DNA from 4 places in the Streptomyces sp. NPDC054956 genome. Region 1 is predicted to be linked to each of the others. Evidence: riboswitches for the same ligand, from Rfam matches in the RefSeq annotation. Region 1 holds a riboswitch; each other region holds the start of a gene.
What was found. Region 1 has a riboswitch for cobalamin ahead of ACWGDE_RS19455 (prenyltransferase/squalene oxidase repeat-containing protein). Riboswitches for the same ligand answer to the same signal wherever they lie in the genome.
Positions count from the first base shown of each region.

Region 1 (4,158 bases):
GTGTCGCCGACCCGCCCACGAGGTCACCGGGATTTCCGCGCGCGACGGGTCGCGCACGGGCAACGGGCAGGTCTTCGGACTCGCGGGCACGTCTGCCGGGGGCAGACACCTACCGGCCGTCGCTTCCCGGGCCCGTCGGACCCAGTGCGTATGACGGCTTTCGTTCCCACTCACCGCTGCGGGGCAGTCCCGGATTCCCACCGGGTTCCCTCTTGCGACGCACCCGTCTGGCGGACGGGGGCGAACCAGCTGCGTCGGCAAGCCTAGGGCGTCCGGCGCGAACGCGCGCGAGCCCGTACCGCATTGCGGACCGTGAGATGGGACACGGTGCGGGTACGGGGCCCTGCGCGCGGCCCCGTACCCGCCGGTGTCAGGCGCCCCGGCGCAGGGCGATGGTGTCGCCCACGTTGATCACCTTGTCGCGGTCGGCACCGGCGAAGGCGGAGCCGTCGACGCCGACCTTCCAGGTGTCGGAGCCGCTGTCGGCCCGGCCGTTGACCGCGGTGATCGGGCCGCCACCCGACGACGGGGTCACGCTCGTGACGCAGCCCGCCGGGGTGGCCGAGGCGGCGGCCGCGTTCAGGACCTCGCCGAGGGTGGTGGTCGTACCGCTCGGGGTGAAGGCGACCGAGCAGACCTTCAGGCCGCCGGCGCCGTCGTCGACGGTGAGCGCCAGCTTGGTGGCGGTGCCCGCGGTGAAGGAGGCGGCGGAGACCCACTGCGGGGCGCCGGGCGTCACCGGAACGGGCGGCGCGGAGGTGAATCCCCCTCCCGCGACGGCGCGCAGGGCGTCGATGGAGGCGTAGGCGGACGGGCCGGTGTCGGCCGGCTTGTACTTGAAGCCGCCCGCCGGGTCGTACTGGTTGGCGATCAGGAAGTCGACCGGGGTCTTGCCCGAAGGCGTGAGGAAATCGCCCGTCTGCGGGTTGATCCCGCAGGCGTTGAGCCCGGCGACGGCCCAGCCGTTGGAGCTGGTGTTGACCCCGTAGAGGGAGTTGAAGGCACCGGTCGGGGCGAGCCTGCCCCTGAGGAAGTTCTTCGCCCGGACCACGCCGGTGTCGGTGCCGGGGACGCCCGAGACGCAGAGGGCCGCCATCGCCGCACCGGTCATGTCCACGTCGCCCTGGGCGGCCAGGGCGGTGGGGTTGCCCTCGGCCTTGCCGAAGGTCCAGCCGCCGTCGTTGTGCTGGTTGGCGCGGATGCGGGCGACCATCGAGTCGGTCAGCGCCTGCGGGACGCGGTTGGCGCCTGCCCGGGTCTTGGCGCCGCCGAGCGAAAGGGCCGCGAAAACGGTGCCGTTGAAGTTTCCGGAGGGGCCGAAGTAGCCCGGCTCGGCGGTCTGCCAGTAGGAGTAGACGTTCGCGATCAGGTTGCGGGAGGCGGAGACGCGGGCCGGGTCGATGCCCGCGGCGTACGCGTTCAGGGTGCCGCGCTCGTAGTCGGTGACGACCGGGGCGGCGGACGGCCAGCCCGCCGTGGAGAGCAGGTCGCGGTAGACGGTGCGGGCGTTCTTCGTGGTGTCGCCGCCCGGGGCGACGTCGACGACGGCGGTGCCGGAGGCGGCGAAGGCACTGAACGCCCACTCGTTGGACAGGCCGGAGCCGGCGTACGAACCGTCCGCCGCCTGGAGCGACTTGAGGTAGGCGACGCCGTTCGCCCTGGACGTGGCGAGCTGCGCGGGGGTCGAGGTCGCGAAGGCGGGGAGCGCGGTGAGGGCGAGGGCCCCGAGCACGGCGGGCACCGCGAGCGCGAGCCGGCGGGGCGCACGGAGGCGGGGCGCGCCGGAACGGGACGCCACTGAACTGGGCGCGCCGGTACGGCAGGTACCTGAAGTGGGCGTGCTGGTACGGGACATGGCCTGCTCCTGGAATCGGCGGACGCCGGCCGCTCCCCCGCGCCGCGAGGCCGTGCGCGGGCACGGCAGGGCACGCCGGGGGCCGCCGCCCGGAACGCGTGGTACGGCTTCCTGTGGTGCTTCGCCGCATGGGCATTCGGGCTCGGAGACGGCCCCCGCCGTCCCACACCGTTGCGCGTCAGCTCCGGCCTCTCACCGGATTCCCCCATGTGGCAGCCCAGGACGCTACCCGAGCGGTCAAGAGGTCCGCCAGCGGCCCACCGGCCCCTCGCTCGAGGGCGGTTGGAGCCAGAGGGGCGCCGCCTTGACGGTTCGCACGCATCCGTGTTGCACTCCGGCTGACAGTCACTCAGCACCAGGGGAAGCCGGTCGAAGTCCGGCGCTGACCCGCAACCGTAGACCCGGAACCCTCCGGGTGAGCCGGAACACCTGGCGCACCGTCATGAAACGCAGAACGCAGAACGCCGTCGCGGACTACGGCGTGGTCGTCACCGCTCCCCCACGGCGCCGCCGTGCGCGGGGGGCGCCACCACGCACGCGTCCGCCCGGCCGGCAGAGACGAGGGCCGCGGTGGGCACCGAACAGCAGGCGCGACGGCGGGCGCGACGGCAGGCCGTGCGCAGACGCCGGCTGCTGTCCCTGGCGACGGCTTCGTTACTGACGCTCGCCGCGGGAGTGGCGTTCCTCACCGTCCCGCCGGCCGCGAGCGCCGACCCGGTCGGCCGGTGCACGGCCACCGCCGGCGCCGTGGTCGCCGTGGACTTCGGCCCGTTCGGCGGCAAGGTCGAACGGGGCTGCGACACCACGCCCACCACGGGGTACGAACTGCTGCACACGGCCGGGTTCACCACGGAAGGCACCGTGCACGACGGCGACGCCTTCGTCTGCCGCATCGGGACCGGCGCCTTCAACTCCGGTACGCGCTACCCGACTCCGGCCACGGAGGACTGCGTCCTCACCCCGAAGTCCACCGCCTACTGGTCGTACTGGCACGCCTCGCCCGGCGACAGGAAGTGGACGTACAGCTCCCTCGGCGCGAAGACCCGCGAGCCGAAGCCCGGCGACGTGGACGCCTGGGTGTTCGGCGGGACCGACGCCGGCGGCGAGTCCGGCCAGCCCGCCTTCTCCCCCGACGAGGTGCGGGCCGGCGGTGCGGGCCCCACCCCGGACCCCACCGGCCCGAAGCCGCCGGACGTACCGCCGGGCGCGGTCGACGTCCCCGCCGCGACCCGCTGGCTGACCGGGAGGCTGGCCGACGGCGAGCGCGTGCTCAAGGCGGACTCCACCGACCCGGACTACCTGGCCACCACCGAGGTGGTCTACGCCCTCGCGGCGGCCGATCCCAAGAGCCCCGCCGCCCGGAAGGCCGCCGCTTTCCTCGCCGCGCCCGCGCACACGGAGGCGTACGCGTACCCCTCCGGCAAGGACCTCGCGCCGGACGCGACGGCCGCCGCACGGCTCGCGCTCGTGGCCGAGGCGACCGGCCGGGACCCCCGCGCCTTCGGCGGGCACGACCTGCTCGGCGATCTCGTGAAGTACGTGTGCACCAGCGGCGCCGAGGCCGCCGATCCGGTCCCCGGCTGCGCCACCAAGGGCGACTTCCGTACGCCCTACCAGGCCGATGGCCAGGCCCTGGCCGTGATCGCCCTGCTCAACGGCGGGGTGACGCCGCCCGCGGACGCCGTGAGCCGGCTGGCCGCCCTCCAGTGCGAGGACGGCGGTTTCAGCGGCATGCTGCTCCGCCCCGGCGACTGGTGCGACAGCGACGCGGCCTCCACGGGGCTGATGACCCTGGCCCTGAAGCGGGCCGGCGGCCACGATCCGGCCGTGCGGAAGGGCCGCGCGTACCTGAAGAAGGCCCAGTTGCCGACCGGGTCCCTGCCCGCGGCCTCGTACACCACCGCCGGCAGCGCCTTCTCCACCGGCGTGGCCGCCCAGGCCCTGCGCGCGCTCGGCGACCCGCTCTTCGCCGACGCCGCGGTCTCCTGGCTGTCCAGGGCCCAACTCCCGCAGGGCGCCTTCCCGTTCGAGGAGCCGGACACCGCGCCCGTACTGATGGCCACCACCGCGGCCGCCGTCGCCGGCGCGAAGACGGACCTGGTGGCGCTCACCACGAAGAAGCCCGACCCGCCGAAGACCCCGGACCCGGACCCCGCCACGCCCCTGCCGGGCGACGGACCGGACCTGAAGAAGGGCACGGCGTACCTCACCGCCCCCTCCCGGCTGATCCAGGGCCGCTACTACGAGAACGCCCCCGGCAGCGGCTTCGCCGACTACGGCCTGACCATCGACGGCGCCTTCGC
Region 1 is NZ_JBSGXB010000115.1:4,215-8,372, reverse strand. It holds cobalamin riboswitch at 49-265, opposite strand; gene ACWGDE_RS19460 (hypothetical protein) at 371-1,855, opposite strand; cobalamin riboswitch at 2,169-2,306, shown strand; gene ACWGDE_RS19455 (prenyltransferase/squalene oxidase repeat-containing protein) at 2,426-4,158, shown strand, end outside.

Region 2 (4,158 bases), on a different contig from region 1:
TGCCGGTGTGGATGCTGCTGGCCCCGCGCGACTACCTCTCCACCTTCATGAAGGTCGGCACCATCGGGCTGCTCGCGGTGGGCGTGGTCGTCGCCATGCCGATGCTGAAGATGCCCGCGGTCACCGACTTCGCCTCGCGCGGCGACGGCCCGGTCTTCGCCGGCTCGATGTTCCCGTTCGTCTTCATCACCATCGCCTGCGGAGCCCTGTCCGGCTTCCACTCGCTGGTCTCCTCGGGCACCACCCCGAAGATGATCCAGAAGGAGACCCAGGTCAAGGTCATCGGCTACGGCGCGATGCTGACCGAGTCCTTCGTCGCCATCATGGCGATCATCGCGGCCTGCATCATCGAGCCCGGCCTGTACTTCGCGGTCAACTCCCCCGCCGGGGTCGTCGGCGCCACCGTCGAGACGGCCTCGCAGGCGGTCGCGAACTTCGGCTTCTCGATCTCCCCGGAGGAACTGACCCGGGCCGCGAAGGACGTGGAGGAGGCCAGCCTGCTGTCCCGCACGGGCGGTGCGCCGACCTTCGCACTCGGAATGTCGGAGATCTTCTCCTCGGTGATCGGCGGCGCCTCCATGAAGGCGTTCTGGTACCACTTCGCGATCATGTTCGAGGCCCTGTTCATCCTGACCACGGTCGACGCGGGCACCCGCGTGGGCCGCTTCATGCTCCAGGACACCCTCGGCAACGTGCACAAGTCCTTCAAGGACGTCAGCTGGAAGCCCGGCGTCTGGTTCGCCAGCGCGGTCGTCGTCGGCGGCTGGGGCTACTTCCTGTGGGTCGGCGTCAAGGACCCGCTGGGCGGCATCAACCAGCTCTTCCCGCTGTTCGGCATCGCGAACCAGCTGCTCGCGGCGGTCGCCCTGGCCGTCTGCACCACCCTGCTGATCAAGTCCGGCCGGCTCAAGTGGGCCTGGGTGACCGGCGTCCCGCTGGCGTGGGACGTGGCCGTCACCCTCACCGCCAGCTACCAGAAGATCTTCTCCGACAACCCGAAGATCGGCTTCTTCGCGCAGCGGGACGTCTACCAGGACGGCATCGACGCGGGCAAGATCCTCAAGCCCGCCAAGACCATGGACGAGATGCACACGGTGGTCACCAACGCCACCGTGGACGGCGTCCTGTCGGTGCTCTTCGCCCTGCTGATCGTCATCGTCCTGCTCGACGCCGCCCGCACCTGCTTCAAGGCCATCCGCAAGCCGGAATCGGTGACGCTGGCCGAGGTCCCGTGGACCGAGTCCAGGATCATCGCCCCGGCCGGGCTGATCGCGACCCCCGAGGAGCGCGCCGAACTCGCCGCCGCCGGCCTGGACTCGGGCGGGGGCCGCGTGAAGGAACCCGTCCAGGAACCCGCGTGACGGGCCTGCGGCACGCGCTCGACCGGGCCCGGTTCTTCGTACGGGAGTTCTCGGGCGAGTCCGCGTACGACCGCTACGTCGCCCACGCCCGTACGCACGACCCGGACGCGGAGGTCCCCAGCCGCCGGGCCTTCGAACGCGCCCGTACGGACGCCCGCGAGGCCGACCCGCGCGAAGGATTCCGCTGCTGCTGAACCCGTAGGGCCCGAAGGGCCGTCACGCCTCCCGCACCCCGGGAAACGTGGCGGCCCTTTTCCCCGCCCTGTCGCACACTCGATGCCATGGACATCCTCATCAGGCCGGCCGTGCCCGCCGAATACGAAGAACTGGGCGAGATCACCGCACGGGCCTACCTCGACGACGGGCTGCTCGACTTCGCCGAGGACGACCCCTACCTGAGCCGGCTGCGCGACGTCGCCGGCCGGGCCGCCGACGCGCAGGTGCTCGTCGCCGAGCACGACGGCACGCTGCTCGGCTGTGTGACCTTCGCCCCTCCCGGCAGCCCCCTGTGCGATATCGCCGGACCCGGCGAGGCGGAGTTCCGGATGCTCGCCGTCTCCCCCGCGGCACGCGGACGCGGCGCCGGCGAGGCGCTCGTACGGGCCTGCATCGCCCGCGCCCGGGACCTGGACGGCGTGAGCCACCTGGTGCTCTCCACCACCGAGAAGATGCTCGGAGCCCACCGCATCTACGACCGGCTGGGCTTCGTCCGGACGCCTGAACGCGACTGGTACCCGGTACCCGGCCTGCCCCTGCTCACCTACCGTGTCGAGCTGTGACGGTGCGCCCACTTCGGTGAACGACACAACATGTGGGGGCTACCGCATACGGTCGCCCCCACATGTATGCTCATGGCTGCTGTCGCCGCAGGGGAATCCGGTGCAATTCCGGAACTGTCCCGCAACGGTATGAAAAGTCCGAGGACCTGCCGACAGTGCGCCCGGGTCGACCGAACCGGGTGCCGACACGTCCGGGCCTCGAGGTTGGGCCGGTGGACGCCGTGCGGTGTACGCGTTCCTGCCACGCCCGCATGCGCCTCCCCGTGCCCGCCCGCCGAAGACCGGGCCGAGCGAGGGAGAGCTCCCGCCGTGACCATCGCGCCTTCCGCACCGCGCGCCGAGTCCGTTTCTGGCGACAACACCGAGGGCCCGGGGGCCACGCTGCTGCGTACCCTCACCGAACTGACGGCGGACCTCCCCGACACCGACCCCGGCCGGGTCGCCGCCGCCGCGCTGCGCGGCCGCAGCGCCGCCGCCGACGAGGCGGAGCTCCGTACGCTCGCCACCGAGGCGGCCGCCGGACTCATCTCCGAGGACCCCGCCTACTCCCGGCTCGCCGCCCGCCTGCTGACGCTGGCCGTCCGCGACGAGGCCGCCGGCCAGGGCGCCACCTCCTTCTCCGGCTCCGTCGAGGTCGGCCACCGCGAGGGCCTGATCGCCGACCGCACCGCCGACTTCGTGCGCCTGCACGCGAACCGGCTCGACGCGCTGGTCGAGCACGCGCTCGCCGAGGGCGCCGACGACCGCTTCGGCTTCTTCGGCCTGCGCACCCTGCACAGCCGCTACCTGCTGCGCCACCCGATCACCCGCCAGGTCATCGAGACCCCGCAGTACTTCATGCTGCGCGTGGCCTGCGGCCTCGCGGAGAACGAGTCGGTCCAGGCCGTCGAGGAAGTGGCCTCGCTGTACCGGCTGATGAGCCGCCTCGACTACTTGCCCTCCTCCCCCACGCTCTTCAACTCCGGCACCCGGCACCCGCAGATGTCCTCCTGCTACCTGCTGGACTCGCCGCTGGACGAGCTCGACTCGATCTACGACCGCTACCACCAGGTCGCGCGCCTCTCCAAGCACGCCGGCGGCATCGGTCTCTCGTACTCCCGCATCCGCGCCCGCGGTTCGCTGATCCGCGGCACCAACGGCCACTCCAACGGCATCGTCCCGTTCCTGAAGACGCTCGACGCCTCCGTCGCCGCCGTGAACCAGGGCGGCCGCCGCAAGGGCGCCGCAGCCGTCTACCTGGAGACCTGGCACGCGGACATCGAGGAGTTCCTGGAGCTCCGCGACAACACCGGTGAGGACCAGCGCCGTACGCACAACCTGAACCTGGCCCACTGGGTGCCGGACGAGTTCATGCGCCGCGTGAACGCCGACGCCGACTGGTCGCTGTTCTCCCCGGCCGACGTCCCCGACCTGGTGGACCTGTGGGGCGACGCGTTCGACGCCGCCTACCGCAAGGCCGAGGCCGACGGGCTCGCCCGCAAGACCATGCCCGCCCGCGACCTGTACGGCCGGATGATGCGCACCCTCGCGCAGACCGGCCAGGGCTGGATGACCTTCAAGGACGCCTCCAACCGCACGGCGAACCAGACCGCCGAGCCGGGCACCGTCGTCCACTCCTCGAACCTCTGCACCGAGATCATCGAGGTCACCAACGACGGCGAGACGGCCGTCTGCAACCTCGGCTCGGTCAACCTCGGCGCCTTCGTCGTCGACGGTGAGATCGACTGGGAGCGGCTGGACGAGACCGTCCGCACCGCCGTGACCTTCCTCGACCGCGTCGTGGACATCAACTTCTACCCGACCGAGCAGGCCGGCCGCTCCAACGCCCGCTGGCGTCCGGTGGGCCTGGGCGCGATGGGCCTCCAGGACGTCTTCTTCCAGCTGAAGCTGCCCTTCGACTCCGCCGAGGCGAAGGCCCTGTCCACGAAGCTGTCCGAGCGCATCATGCTCGCGGCGTACGAGGCCTCCTGCGACCTCGCCGAGCGCGGCGGCCCGCTCCCCGCGTGGGAGCAGACCCG
Region 2 is NZ_JBSGXB010000061.1:7,031-11,188, forward strand. It holds gene ACWGDE_RS13375 (carbon starvation CstA family protein) at 1-1,361, shown strand, start outside; gene ACWGDE_RS13380 (CstA-like transporter-associated (seleno)protein) at 1,358-1,555, shown strand; gene ACWGDE_RS13385 (GNAT family N-acetyltransferase) at 1,643-2,140, shown strand; adenosylcobalamin-variant (AdoCbl-variant) riboswitch at 2,220-2,296, shown strand; gene ACWGDE_RS13390 (ribonucleoside-diphosphate reductase subunit alpha) at 2,450-4,158, shown strand, end outside.
Region 2: another riboswitch for cobalamin. It lies ahead of ACWGDE_RS13390 (ribonucleoside-diphosphate reductase subunit alpha); the one in region 1 lies ahead of ACWGDE_RS19455 (prenyltransferase/squalene oxidase repeat-containing protein).

Region 3 (4,158 bases), on a different contig from region 1:
CACAGGATCGGCGCGCCGGCCTCCAGGGCGGCGCGCGCCCGCAGGACGACCTCGGGCGAGTAGCCCAGGTCCCGGGTCAGGTCGGTCATCCCGCAGGCGTGAATCATGCGCACCGCGACCTGGGCGACCGAGGCGGGCAGCCCGGAGAGGTCCGCCTCGGCGCGGATCGTGGCAAAGGACTGGCGGTAGATCTCGGCGCCGTCCTTCTCGTACTCGAACACGGTGTACTCGCTCATTTCTTCACTGCGTCTTCGGACACTGGGGGTCGGCTGCGCGCTTCGGCGACAGCCCCTGCAAGTTCGTTCCGTGGCACCGGGTGCCCGTCGAGCCGGTACCCGTCGGGGGTGGCGACGAGGTCGACCCAGGCGGTGCCCCGCGGATGCCCGCACCGCCGTTCGCAGCCGGACCAGTGCACGGGCAGCTCCCCGCGCGCCTCCTCCACGAGGGCCCGCGCGTCGGCGCGTACGTCCGCGAGGGACTTGGCGCAGCCGGGACGCCCGGTGCAGGCGGTCACCGACTCCCAGGGGCCGTCGGGCCCGACCACCAGGCCGGCGCTCAGGAGTTGGGCGTAGCCGTTGACCGGCCGCCGGGTGCTCGCCGAGGAGAGAATGATGCTCCGCCACGGGGTGACCCGCAGCGCGCCGCCTCCCCGGTCGGCGACGCGCACCAGCAGCCGCCACTGTTCGGAGGTCAGCCGGCCGAGCGGGGGCAGCACGCACAGGGGCGTCTTGTTGCCCGTGCCGGGTCCCCACGGCCGCGGCGGCGGCGCGTACGGCCACTCCACCTCGGGCATGTGCGTGGCGTCGATGCCCGCGGCAGCCAGTCGTACGGTGAACTCCGCCGCTTCCAGGGTGTGTTCGGCGGGCAGCTCGGACACCCGCCAGGCGCGGGTGCCGGCCGTGTCGGCGGTGTCGAGGAAGTACTCGGCGGCCAGCAGTGCCGCCGCGGGCACGTCCGGCTCGGCCACTTCCACGGCGTCGGCGGCGGCGCCGAGCCGGATCAGCGCGCGGCCGCCGGTCCGGCCGAGCGCGGTCACGTCGGGGCCCAGCGCGGCGACGTCGCCGCGCCCGTCGTCGAGGGCGAAGAGGAACCGCCCGGACAGCGCGGCGGCGCGCGCGCTCGCGCAGAGCATCCGGTCGAGTTCGAGGACCCAGGGCACCACGTGGGGCCGTCCCGCGCTCAGGATTCCGGACATCGGGGTCGCCACGATGTTCCGTACCCGCTCGTGGCCGGGCGCGGGGAGCAGCCCGGCGGCGTCCAGCAGTTCGGCCAGCCCGGCCTGGCAGCCGTCGGCGAGCCCGCGCAGCTGGACGTTGCCGCGCGAGGTGAGTTCCAGGTGCCCGTCCCCGAACCGGTCGGCGGCGAGGCCGAGCACGGAGGCCTGCTGAATGCCGAGCAGTCCGCCCGGAATCCGGACCCGCGCCAGGTACCCGTCGTCGGCGGCGTGCAGGCGCAGCGCGCCTGGGCAGGCGTCGCCGCGTTCCCGTATGACGGGTTCGTCCCGCGCTACGGCGGAAGGGGGCGTGGGCATGGCGGCGAGCATACCCACGATTCTCCGCCCACCCCCTGTGTCGATCACCACCCCGAACCGGCCACACCCGGCCCCGCGACCCCGGCTCCCGGCCACGGCTCCCGGCACCTAGGATGGCCTCGGCGGCCAACAGGCCCGCCATCGCCGAGGACGGCGACATGGGAGGAAGCCCGGTGCGAATCCGGCGCGGTCCCGCCACTGTGAATCCGCGGCCCCGGCCCCGGATGAGTCAGGAACTCCCGCTGTCCTCACTGCCCGGGGCGCGGAAACCCCGAGGAAGGCCTGCCGCCGCATGATCCTGCTGCTGTCGACGTCCGACACCGATCTGCTCAGCGCTCGCGCCGCGAACACGGCGGACGGCCCCGTCCCGTACCGGTTCGCGAACCCCTCCCGCCTCCCCCTGGACGACCTCCCCGGTCTCCTCGAAGGCGCCGACCTGGTCGTCGTACGCCTCCTCGGGGGCTTGCGCGCCTGGCAGGACGGCCTCGACCTGCTCCTGGCCCCTGGCCAGACCCGTCCGGTCGTCGTCCTGACCGGCGAACAGGCCCCCGACGCGCAGCTGATGGAAGCCTCGACCGTGCCGATCGGCATCGCCGCCGAGGCCCACGGCTACCTCGCCCACGGCGGCCCGGCCAACCTGGACCAGCTGGCGCGCTTCCTCTCCGACACGGTGCTGCTGACCGGCCACGGTTTCGAGCCCCCGGCGGCCTCCCCCACCTGGGGCCCCCTGGAGCGCACGCCCGGTAGTACGACGGGTCCCCGGATCGCCGTGCTCTACTACCGCGCGCACCAGATGAGCGGCAACACCGCCTTCGTGCATTCCCTGTGCGAGGCGATCGAGGCCCACGGCGCGCAGGCGCTCCCCCTGTACGTCTCCTCCCTGCGCACCCCCGAGCCGGAGCTGATCGCCGAGCTGGAGTCCGCGGACGCGGTCGTCACCACCGTCCTGGCCGCCGGCGGCACCAAGCCCGCCACCGCCTCCGCCGGCGGTGACGACGAGTCCTGGGACGCGGGCGCGCTCGCGGGCCTCGGCGTGCCGATCCTGCAGGCCCTGTGCCTGACGGGTTCGCGCAGCGCCTGGGAGGAGAACGACGAGGGCCTGTCCCCGCTCGACGCCGCCACCCAGGTCGCCGTCCCGGAGTTCGACGGCCGGCTGATCACCGTCCCGTTCTCCTTCAAGGAGCTGGACGAGGACGGGCTGCCCGCCTACGTCGCCGACCCCGAGCGGGCCGCCCGCGTGGCCGGCATCGCCGTGCGCCACGCCCGGCTGCGCCACATCGAGCGCCGCGACAAGAAGATCGCGCTGGTCCTCTCCGCGTACCCGACCAAGCACTCCCGCATCGGCAACGCGGTCGGTCTCGACACCCCGGCCAGTGCCGTGGAGCTGCTGCGCACGCTGATCGCGGGCGGCTACGACTTCGGCCCCGTCGAGGACGTCCCGGGCCTGGTGTCCGGCGACGGCGACGAGCTGATCCGCGCCCTGATCGAGGCCGGCGGCCACGACCAGGACTGGCTCACCGAGGAGCAGCTGGCCCGCAACCCGGTCCGCATCCCGGCGGCCGACTACAAGCGCTGGTTCGCCGAGCTCCCGGCCGAGCTGCGCGAAAGCGTGGAGCAGCACTGGGGCGAGGCCCCGGGCAACATGTTCGTGGACCGCTCGGCCAACCCGGAGGGCGACATCGTCCTCGCGGCCCTGCGCCGCGGCAATCTGCTCATCCTCATCCAGCCGCCGCGCGGCTTCGGCGAGAACCCGATCGCGATCTACCACGACCCGGACCTGCCGCCCTCGCACCACTACCTGGCCGCGTACCGCTGGATCCAGGCCCGCGCGGAGGACGGCGGTTTCGGCGCCGACGCGATGATCCACCTGGGCAAGCACGGCAACCTGGAGTGGCTGCCGGGCAAGAACGCCGGCCTGTCGGCGGCCTGTGCCCCCGACGCCGCGCTCGGCGACCTCCCCCTGATCTACCCGTTCCTGGTGAACGACCCGGGCGAGGGCACGCAGGCCAAGCGCCGCGTGCACGCCACCCTGGTCGACCACCTGGTGCCGCCGATGGCGCGCGCGGAGTCGTACGGCGACATCGCGCGCCTGGAGCAGCACCTGGACGAGTACGCCCAGATCTCGGCGATGGACCCGGCGAAGCTGCCGGCGATCCGCGCGCAGATCTGGACGCTGATCCAGGCGGCGAAGCTCGACCACGACCTGGGTCTGGAGCAGCGCCCCGACGACGACGGCTTCGACGACTTCCTGCTGCACGTCGACGGCTGGCTCTGCGAGATCAAGGACGCCCAGATCCGCGACGGTCTGCACGTCCTGGGCGGCGCCCCGACCGGCGACTCGCGCGTCAACCTGGTCCTGGCGATCCTGCGCGCCCGCCAGATCTGGGGCGGTACGACCGCGCTCCCGGGTCTGCGCGAGGCGCTCGGGCTGGACGAGTCCGCGGCCACCCGTACCACCGCCGACGAGGCGGAGGAGACGGCCCGCGCGCTGGTCCAGGCGATGGAGGACGCGAACTGGGCCCCGGAGGCGGTGGCTTCGGTCGCCGCCGGCTTCTCGGCGGACGTGTCGGCCGTACTGGACTTCGCGGCCCGCGAGGTCGTCCCGCGCCTGGCCGCCACCACCGACG
Region 3 is NZ_JBSGXB010000027.1:15,439-19,596, reverse strand. It holds gene ACWGDE_RS08025 (precorrin-8X methylmutase) at 1-221, opposite strand, end outside; gene ACWGDE_RS08020 (cobalamin biosynthesis protein CobG) at 233-1,531, opposite strand; cobalamin riboswitch at 1,659-1,783, shown strand; gene cobN (cobaltochelatase subunit CobN) at 1,824-4,158, shown strand, end outside.
Region 3: another riboswitch for cobalamin. It lies ahead of cobN (cobaltochelatase subunit CobN); the one in region 1 lies ahead of ACWGDE_RS19455 (prenyltransferase/squalene oxidase repeat-containing protein).

Region 4 (4,158 bases), on a different contig from region 1:
ATGTGTTCGCCCAGGACCTGGAACCCGCCGCAGATCCCCAGCACCGTCCGCCCCTCGGCGGCCCGCCGCGCCAGTGCGTCCGCCAGCCCGCGCTCGCGCAGCCAGGCGAGGGCCTTCACCGTGCCGCGCGTGCCCGGTACGACGACCAGGTCCGCGTCGGCCAGTTCCTCGGCGCGGTCCACGAACCGGACCACCACCCCCGGCTCCGCCGCGAGCGCGTCGACGTCCGTGAAGTTCGACATCAGCGGTACCGCGCACACCGCGACTCGCAGCACGTCCTCGCCGACGGGCGGGGCGACCACGGATTCCCGTACCGCTCCCCGCAGGGAGACCCGCAGGCCGTCCTCCTCGTCGATGCCCAGCCCGTGCTGGAAGGGCAGCACCCCGTACGTCGCCCGTCCGGTCAGCCCGCGCAGCATCTCCATGCCGGGCTCCAGCAGGGTCACGTCGCCCCGGAACTTGTTGACCATGTAGCCCGCGATCAGCGACTGGTCCTCGGGGGAGAGCAGCGCCGTCGTACCGAAGAAGGACGCGAAGACCCCGCCGCGGTCGATGTCGCCGACCACGACCACCGGGAACCGCGCGGCGCGCGCGATGCCCATGTTCACGATGTCGGTCCGGCGCAGGTTGATCTCGGCCGGGCTGCCCGCCCCCTCGCAGATCACGGCGTCATACGTGCCCCGCAACTGCTCCAGGCAGTCCGTGACGATGCCGAGCAACTGCTCCTGCCTGCCGCCGTGGTAGCCGCGGGCGCTCATCTCGCCCACCGGCTTGCCCAGCAGCACCACCTGGCTGCTGCGGTCGCTCCCGGGCTTGAGCAGCACCGGGTTCATGAGTGCCGTCGGCTCCACGCGGGCCGCCTGGGCCTGCATGGCCTGCGCGCGCCCGATCTCGGCGCCCTCGCGGGTCACGAAGGAGTTCAGCGACATGTTCTGCGCCTTGAACGGGGCCACCTTCACGCCCTGGCGTGCCAGCCAGCGGCAGATGCCCGCCGTGACCACGCTCTTGCCCGCGTCCGATGTCGTACCGGCGACGAGGAGCCCCCCGCCGCGCTTCGCGCCGCTCATGCGCGCCGCCCCTTCTTCGTCGTAGGCGAGTCCTGCGCGATCCGCGAGATCCGTGGGACGAGCGCCCGGGCCGCCACACAGGCCCCCAGCGCCACCCACGTCACCTGCCGCGACAGCCGTACCGCCCGCTCGATGTCCGCGACCTCCACGGGCCGCCCCTCCTCGCCGTTGAGCACGGCCCGGTGCTCGACCCGCCCCCCGTACGCGAGGGTCCCGCCCAGCCGTAGGCCGAGCGCCCCGGCGAACGAGGACTCCACCGGCCCGGCGTTCGGGCTCGGGTGCTTGGCCGCGTCCGCGCGCCAGGCCCGTACGGCTCCCCGCCGGTCGGGGCCGGCCAGGACGGCGGCCAGCGCGGTCAGCCGGGCGCCCGGCCAGCCCGCGACGTCGTCGAGCCGGGCCGAGGCCCAGCCGTAGCGCAGGTGGCGGGGGGACTTGTGGCCGACCATCGCGTCCAGGGTGTTCACGGCGCGGAAGGCCAGCAGCCCGGGGACTCCGGCGACGGCGCCCCACACCAGGGCCCCGACCACCGCGTCGGAGGTGTTCTCGGCGACCGACTCCACGACGGCGCGGGCCATCTGCTGCTCGTCCAGGGAGTGCGGATCGCGTCCGCACAGGTGCGGCAGCCGCTCCCGGGCCGTCTCGGCGTCCCCGGCGGCGAGTGCGCCGCCGATGGCGCGCGCCTCCCGGCCCAGCGAGGTGCCGCCCACGACGGCCCAGGTGGCGGCGGCGGTCAGGGCGATACGGGCGGCGGCGGGCCGGGAGCGCACGGCGCGGGCGCCCAGGACGCCGATCGCGGCCGCGCCCCCGGCGCAGACCAGGGTGTGTACGGCGCCCCGCGCGCGGTCGTCGCGCCACAGGGCCCGTTCGACGGCGGCGGCGGCTCGTCCGAAGGCGGCCACGGGATGCCCTCGGCGCGGATCCCCGAGGATCCGGTCGCCGATCAGGCCGGCCGTGGCGCCGTACGCGAAGACGCGGTCGGCACGCATGGTGGCAGGTATGTCCTCACTCAGGGTCCGCGCCCTGGTTCGACGTGTCCGGCGGCGAGAGTTCCTGGCTCCCGGTCGCACTCGGCCCGAGCGCTCCGGTGACAGTGGCGGGACCGCGCCGGAATCGCACCGGACTTCCTCTCCATGCCGCCGTATTGGCTCGGGCAGTCCACCACGCACCGCGAAGGCCCGTCAACTCGCCGTTGACCTGCGACGGGGTGACGCGGACGGGCGCGCCGGGGCACGCGGGGGCACACGAAAGCTCCCCCCGGGAGAAACCCGGAGGGAGCCTTCGAAAGGGGTGCCCGCGCGTCAGGAGACGATCAGGTAGATCCCGTAGGCCACGGCCGCCGCGCAGAGCGCGAAGCAGGCGTACGCGCCGCTGCGGGCCAGGGTGGCGGCGCCGCCCTGCTCGGTGGCGGCCTCGTGCTTGGAGAGCCCCATCAGACCCAGGGTGAAGAGGGTCACGAGGGCGACGGTGGCGGAGAGGCTGACACCGAAGACGGAGCCGAGTGCTTCCCAGTCGATCTTCATACCGCTGATTCCTCTGTCGTTCTCGGGGTCAGACCGCGGCGGCCGGAGCTGCCGGAGTCGTGGTCGCGGCCGGGATGGTGGCCTTCAGTTCCTCGTCCGTGACCGCGGCGGTGCTGCCGGCGGCGGCGACGGTCGGGGGAACGGTGACGGCCGCGATCGCCGTGGTGACGACACCGGGCTCGCCGGCCTCGGCCGACGGGACCTCGTTGACGTTGTTGTGGTCCACGACCTGACGGCGGGAGATGAGCCAGATGGCCACGCAGGAGCCGACCAGGAAGAGCGTGACGGCGGCGACGCCGATGTCACCGGAGCGCATGACCAGCTCTGCGCCGGCGGCGACCAGGGCGGCGGCGGGCAGGGTCAGGCCCCAGGCGAGGAACATCCGGGAGGCGGTGGACCAGCGGACCACGCCGCCCTTGCGTCCCAGGCCCGAACCCATCACGGCGCCGGAGCACGCGTGGGTGGTGGAGAGGGAGAAGCCGAGGGAGGAGGAGGCCAGGATGACGCTGGCGGCCGAGGTCTGGGCGGCGAAGCCCTGCTGCGGCTGCAGGTCGGTCAGGCCGCTGCCCATGGTGCGGATGATGCGCCAGCCGCCCAGGTAGGTGCCCATCGCGATGGCCAGACCGGCGGAGACGATGACCCAGACCGGCGGGTTGGAGCCGGGAGCGATGGCGCCGCCGGCGACGAGCGCCAGGGTGATGATGCCCATCGTCTTCTGCGCGTCGTTGGTGCCGTGGGCGAGCGAGACCAGACCGGCGGAAGCGATCTGGCCGGCGCGGTAGCCCTTGGCCGAGGTCTTCTCGCCCATGCCCTTGCCGACCTTGTACGTGACCTTCGTGGCCAGGTACGCGGCGGCGCCGGCGACGATCGGAGCGGCGACCGCGGGGATCAGCACCTTGGTGACGACGACGCTGCCGTTGACCGCGCCCATGCCGGCCGAAGCGACCGCGGCGCCGATCAGGCCGCCCATCAGGGCGTGCGAGGAGCTGGAGGGCAGTCCGACCAGCCAGGTGACGAGGTTCCAGAGGATCGCGCCGACCAGGGCGGCGAAGATGACCTCCGGCTGGATGCCTTCCTCGTTGACCAGACCCTTGGAGATCGTCTTGGCGACCTCCACGGACATGAAAGCGCCGACGAGGTTGAGCACGGCGGACATGGCCACCGCAGTCTTGGGCTTGAGGGCGCCGGTCGAGATGGTGGTGGCCATCGCGTTGGCCGTGTCGTGAAAACCGTTCGTGAAATCGAACACGAGAGCGGTGATGATCACGATCCCGAGGAGAAGCGTTATGTGCTCCATTTACCCAGGCTTCTGTTTGACGTCAGTGGTTAGTGGACCGTAGGCAACCTGGATGAACGGAAGGTGAACTGGCAGGGGCGAGGCGGTGTATCAACACGGCACGGGATCGGGACCTTCGCCCCGATTCGGGTGTGGATATATCGATTAATGCATGTCACGGCGGGGTGTCCGCACCATTACGGGCGGGACTTCCGGTACGCCGCCCCGCGCGGCCGGGGCTCCGGAAGAGACCCAGATCACCCTCGGGAGGCGCCCGCCGGGGCCGCCCGCGCGG
Region 4 is NZ_JBSGXB010000224.1:623-4,780, forward strand. It holds gene ACWGDE_RS27750 (cobyric acid synthase) at 1-1,067, opposite strand, end outside; gene ACWGDE_RS27755 (cobalamin biosynthesis protein) at 1,064-2,053, opposite strand; cobalamin riboswitch at 2,091-2,241, opposite strand; gene ACWGDE_RS27760 (hypothetical protein) at 2,366-2,587, opposite strand; gene ACWGDE_RS27765 (anion permease) at 2,616-3,884, opposite strand.
Region 4: another riboswitch for cobalamin. It lies ahead of ACWGDE_RS27755 (cobalamin biosynthesis protein); the one in region 1 lies ahead of ACWGDE_RS19455 (prenyltransferase/squalene oxidase repeat-containing protein).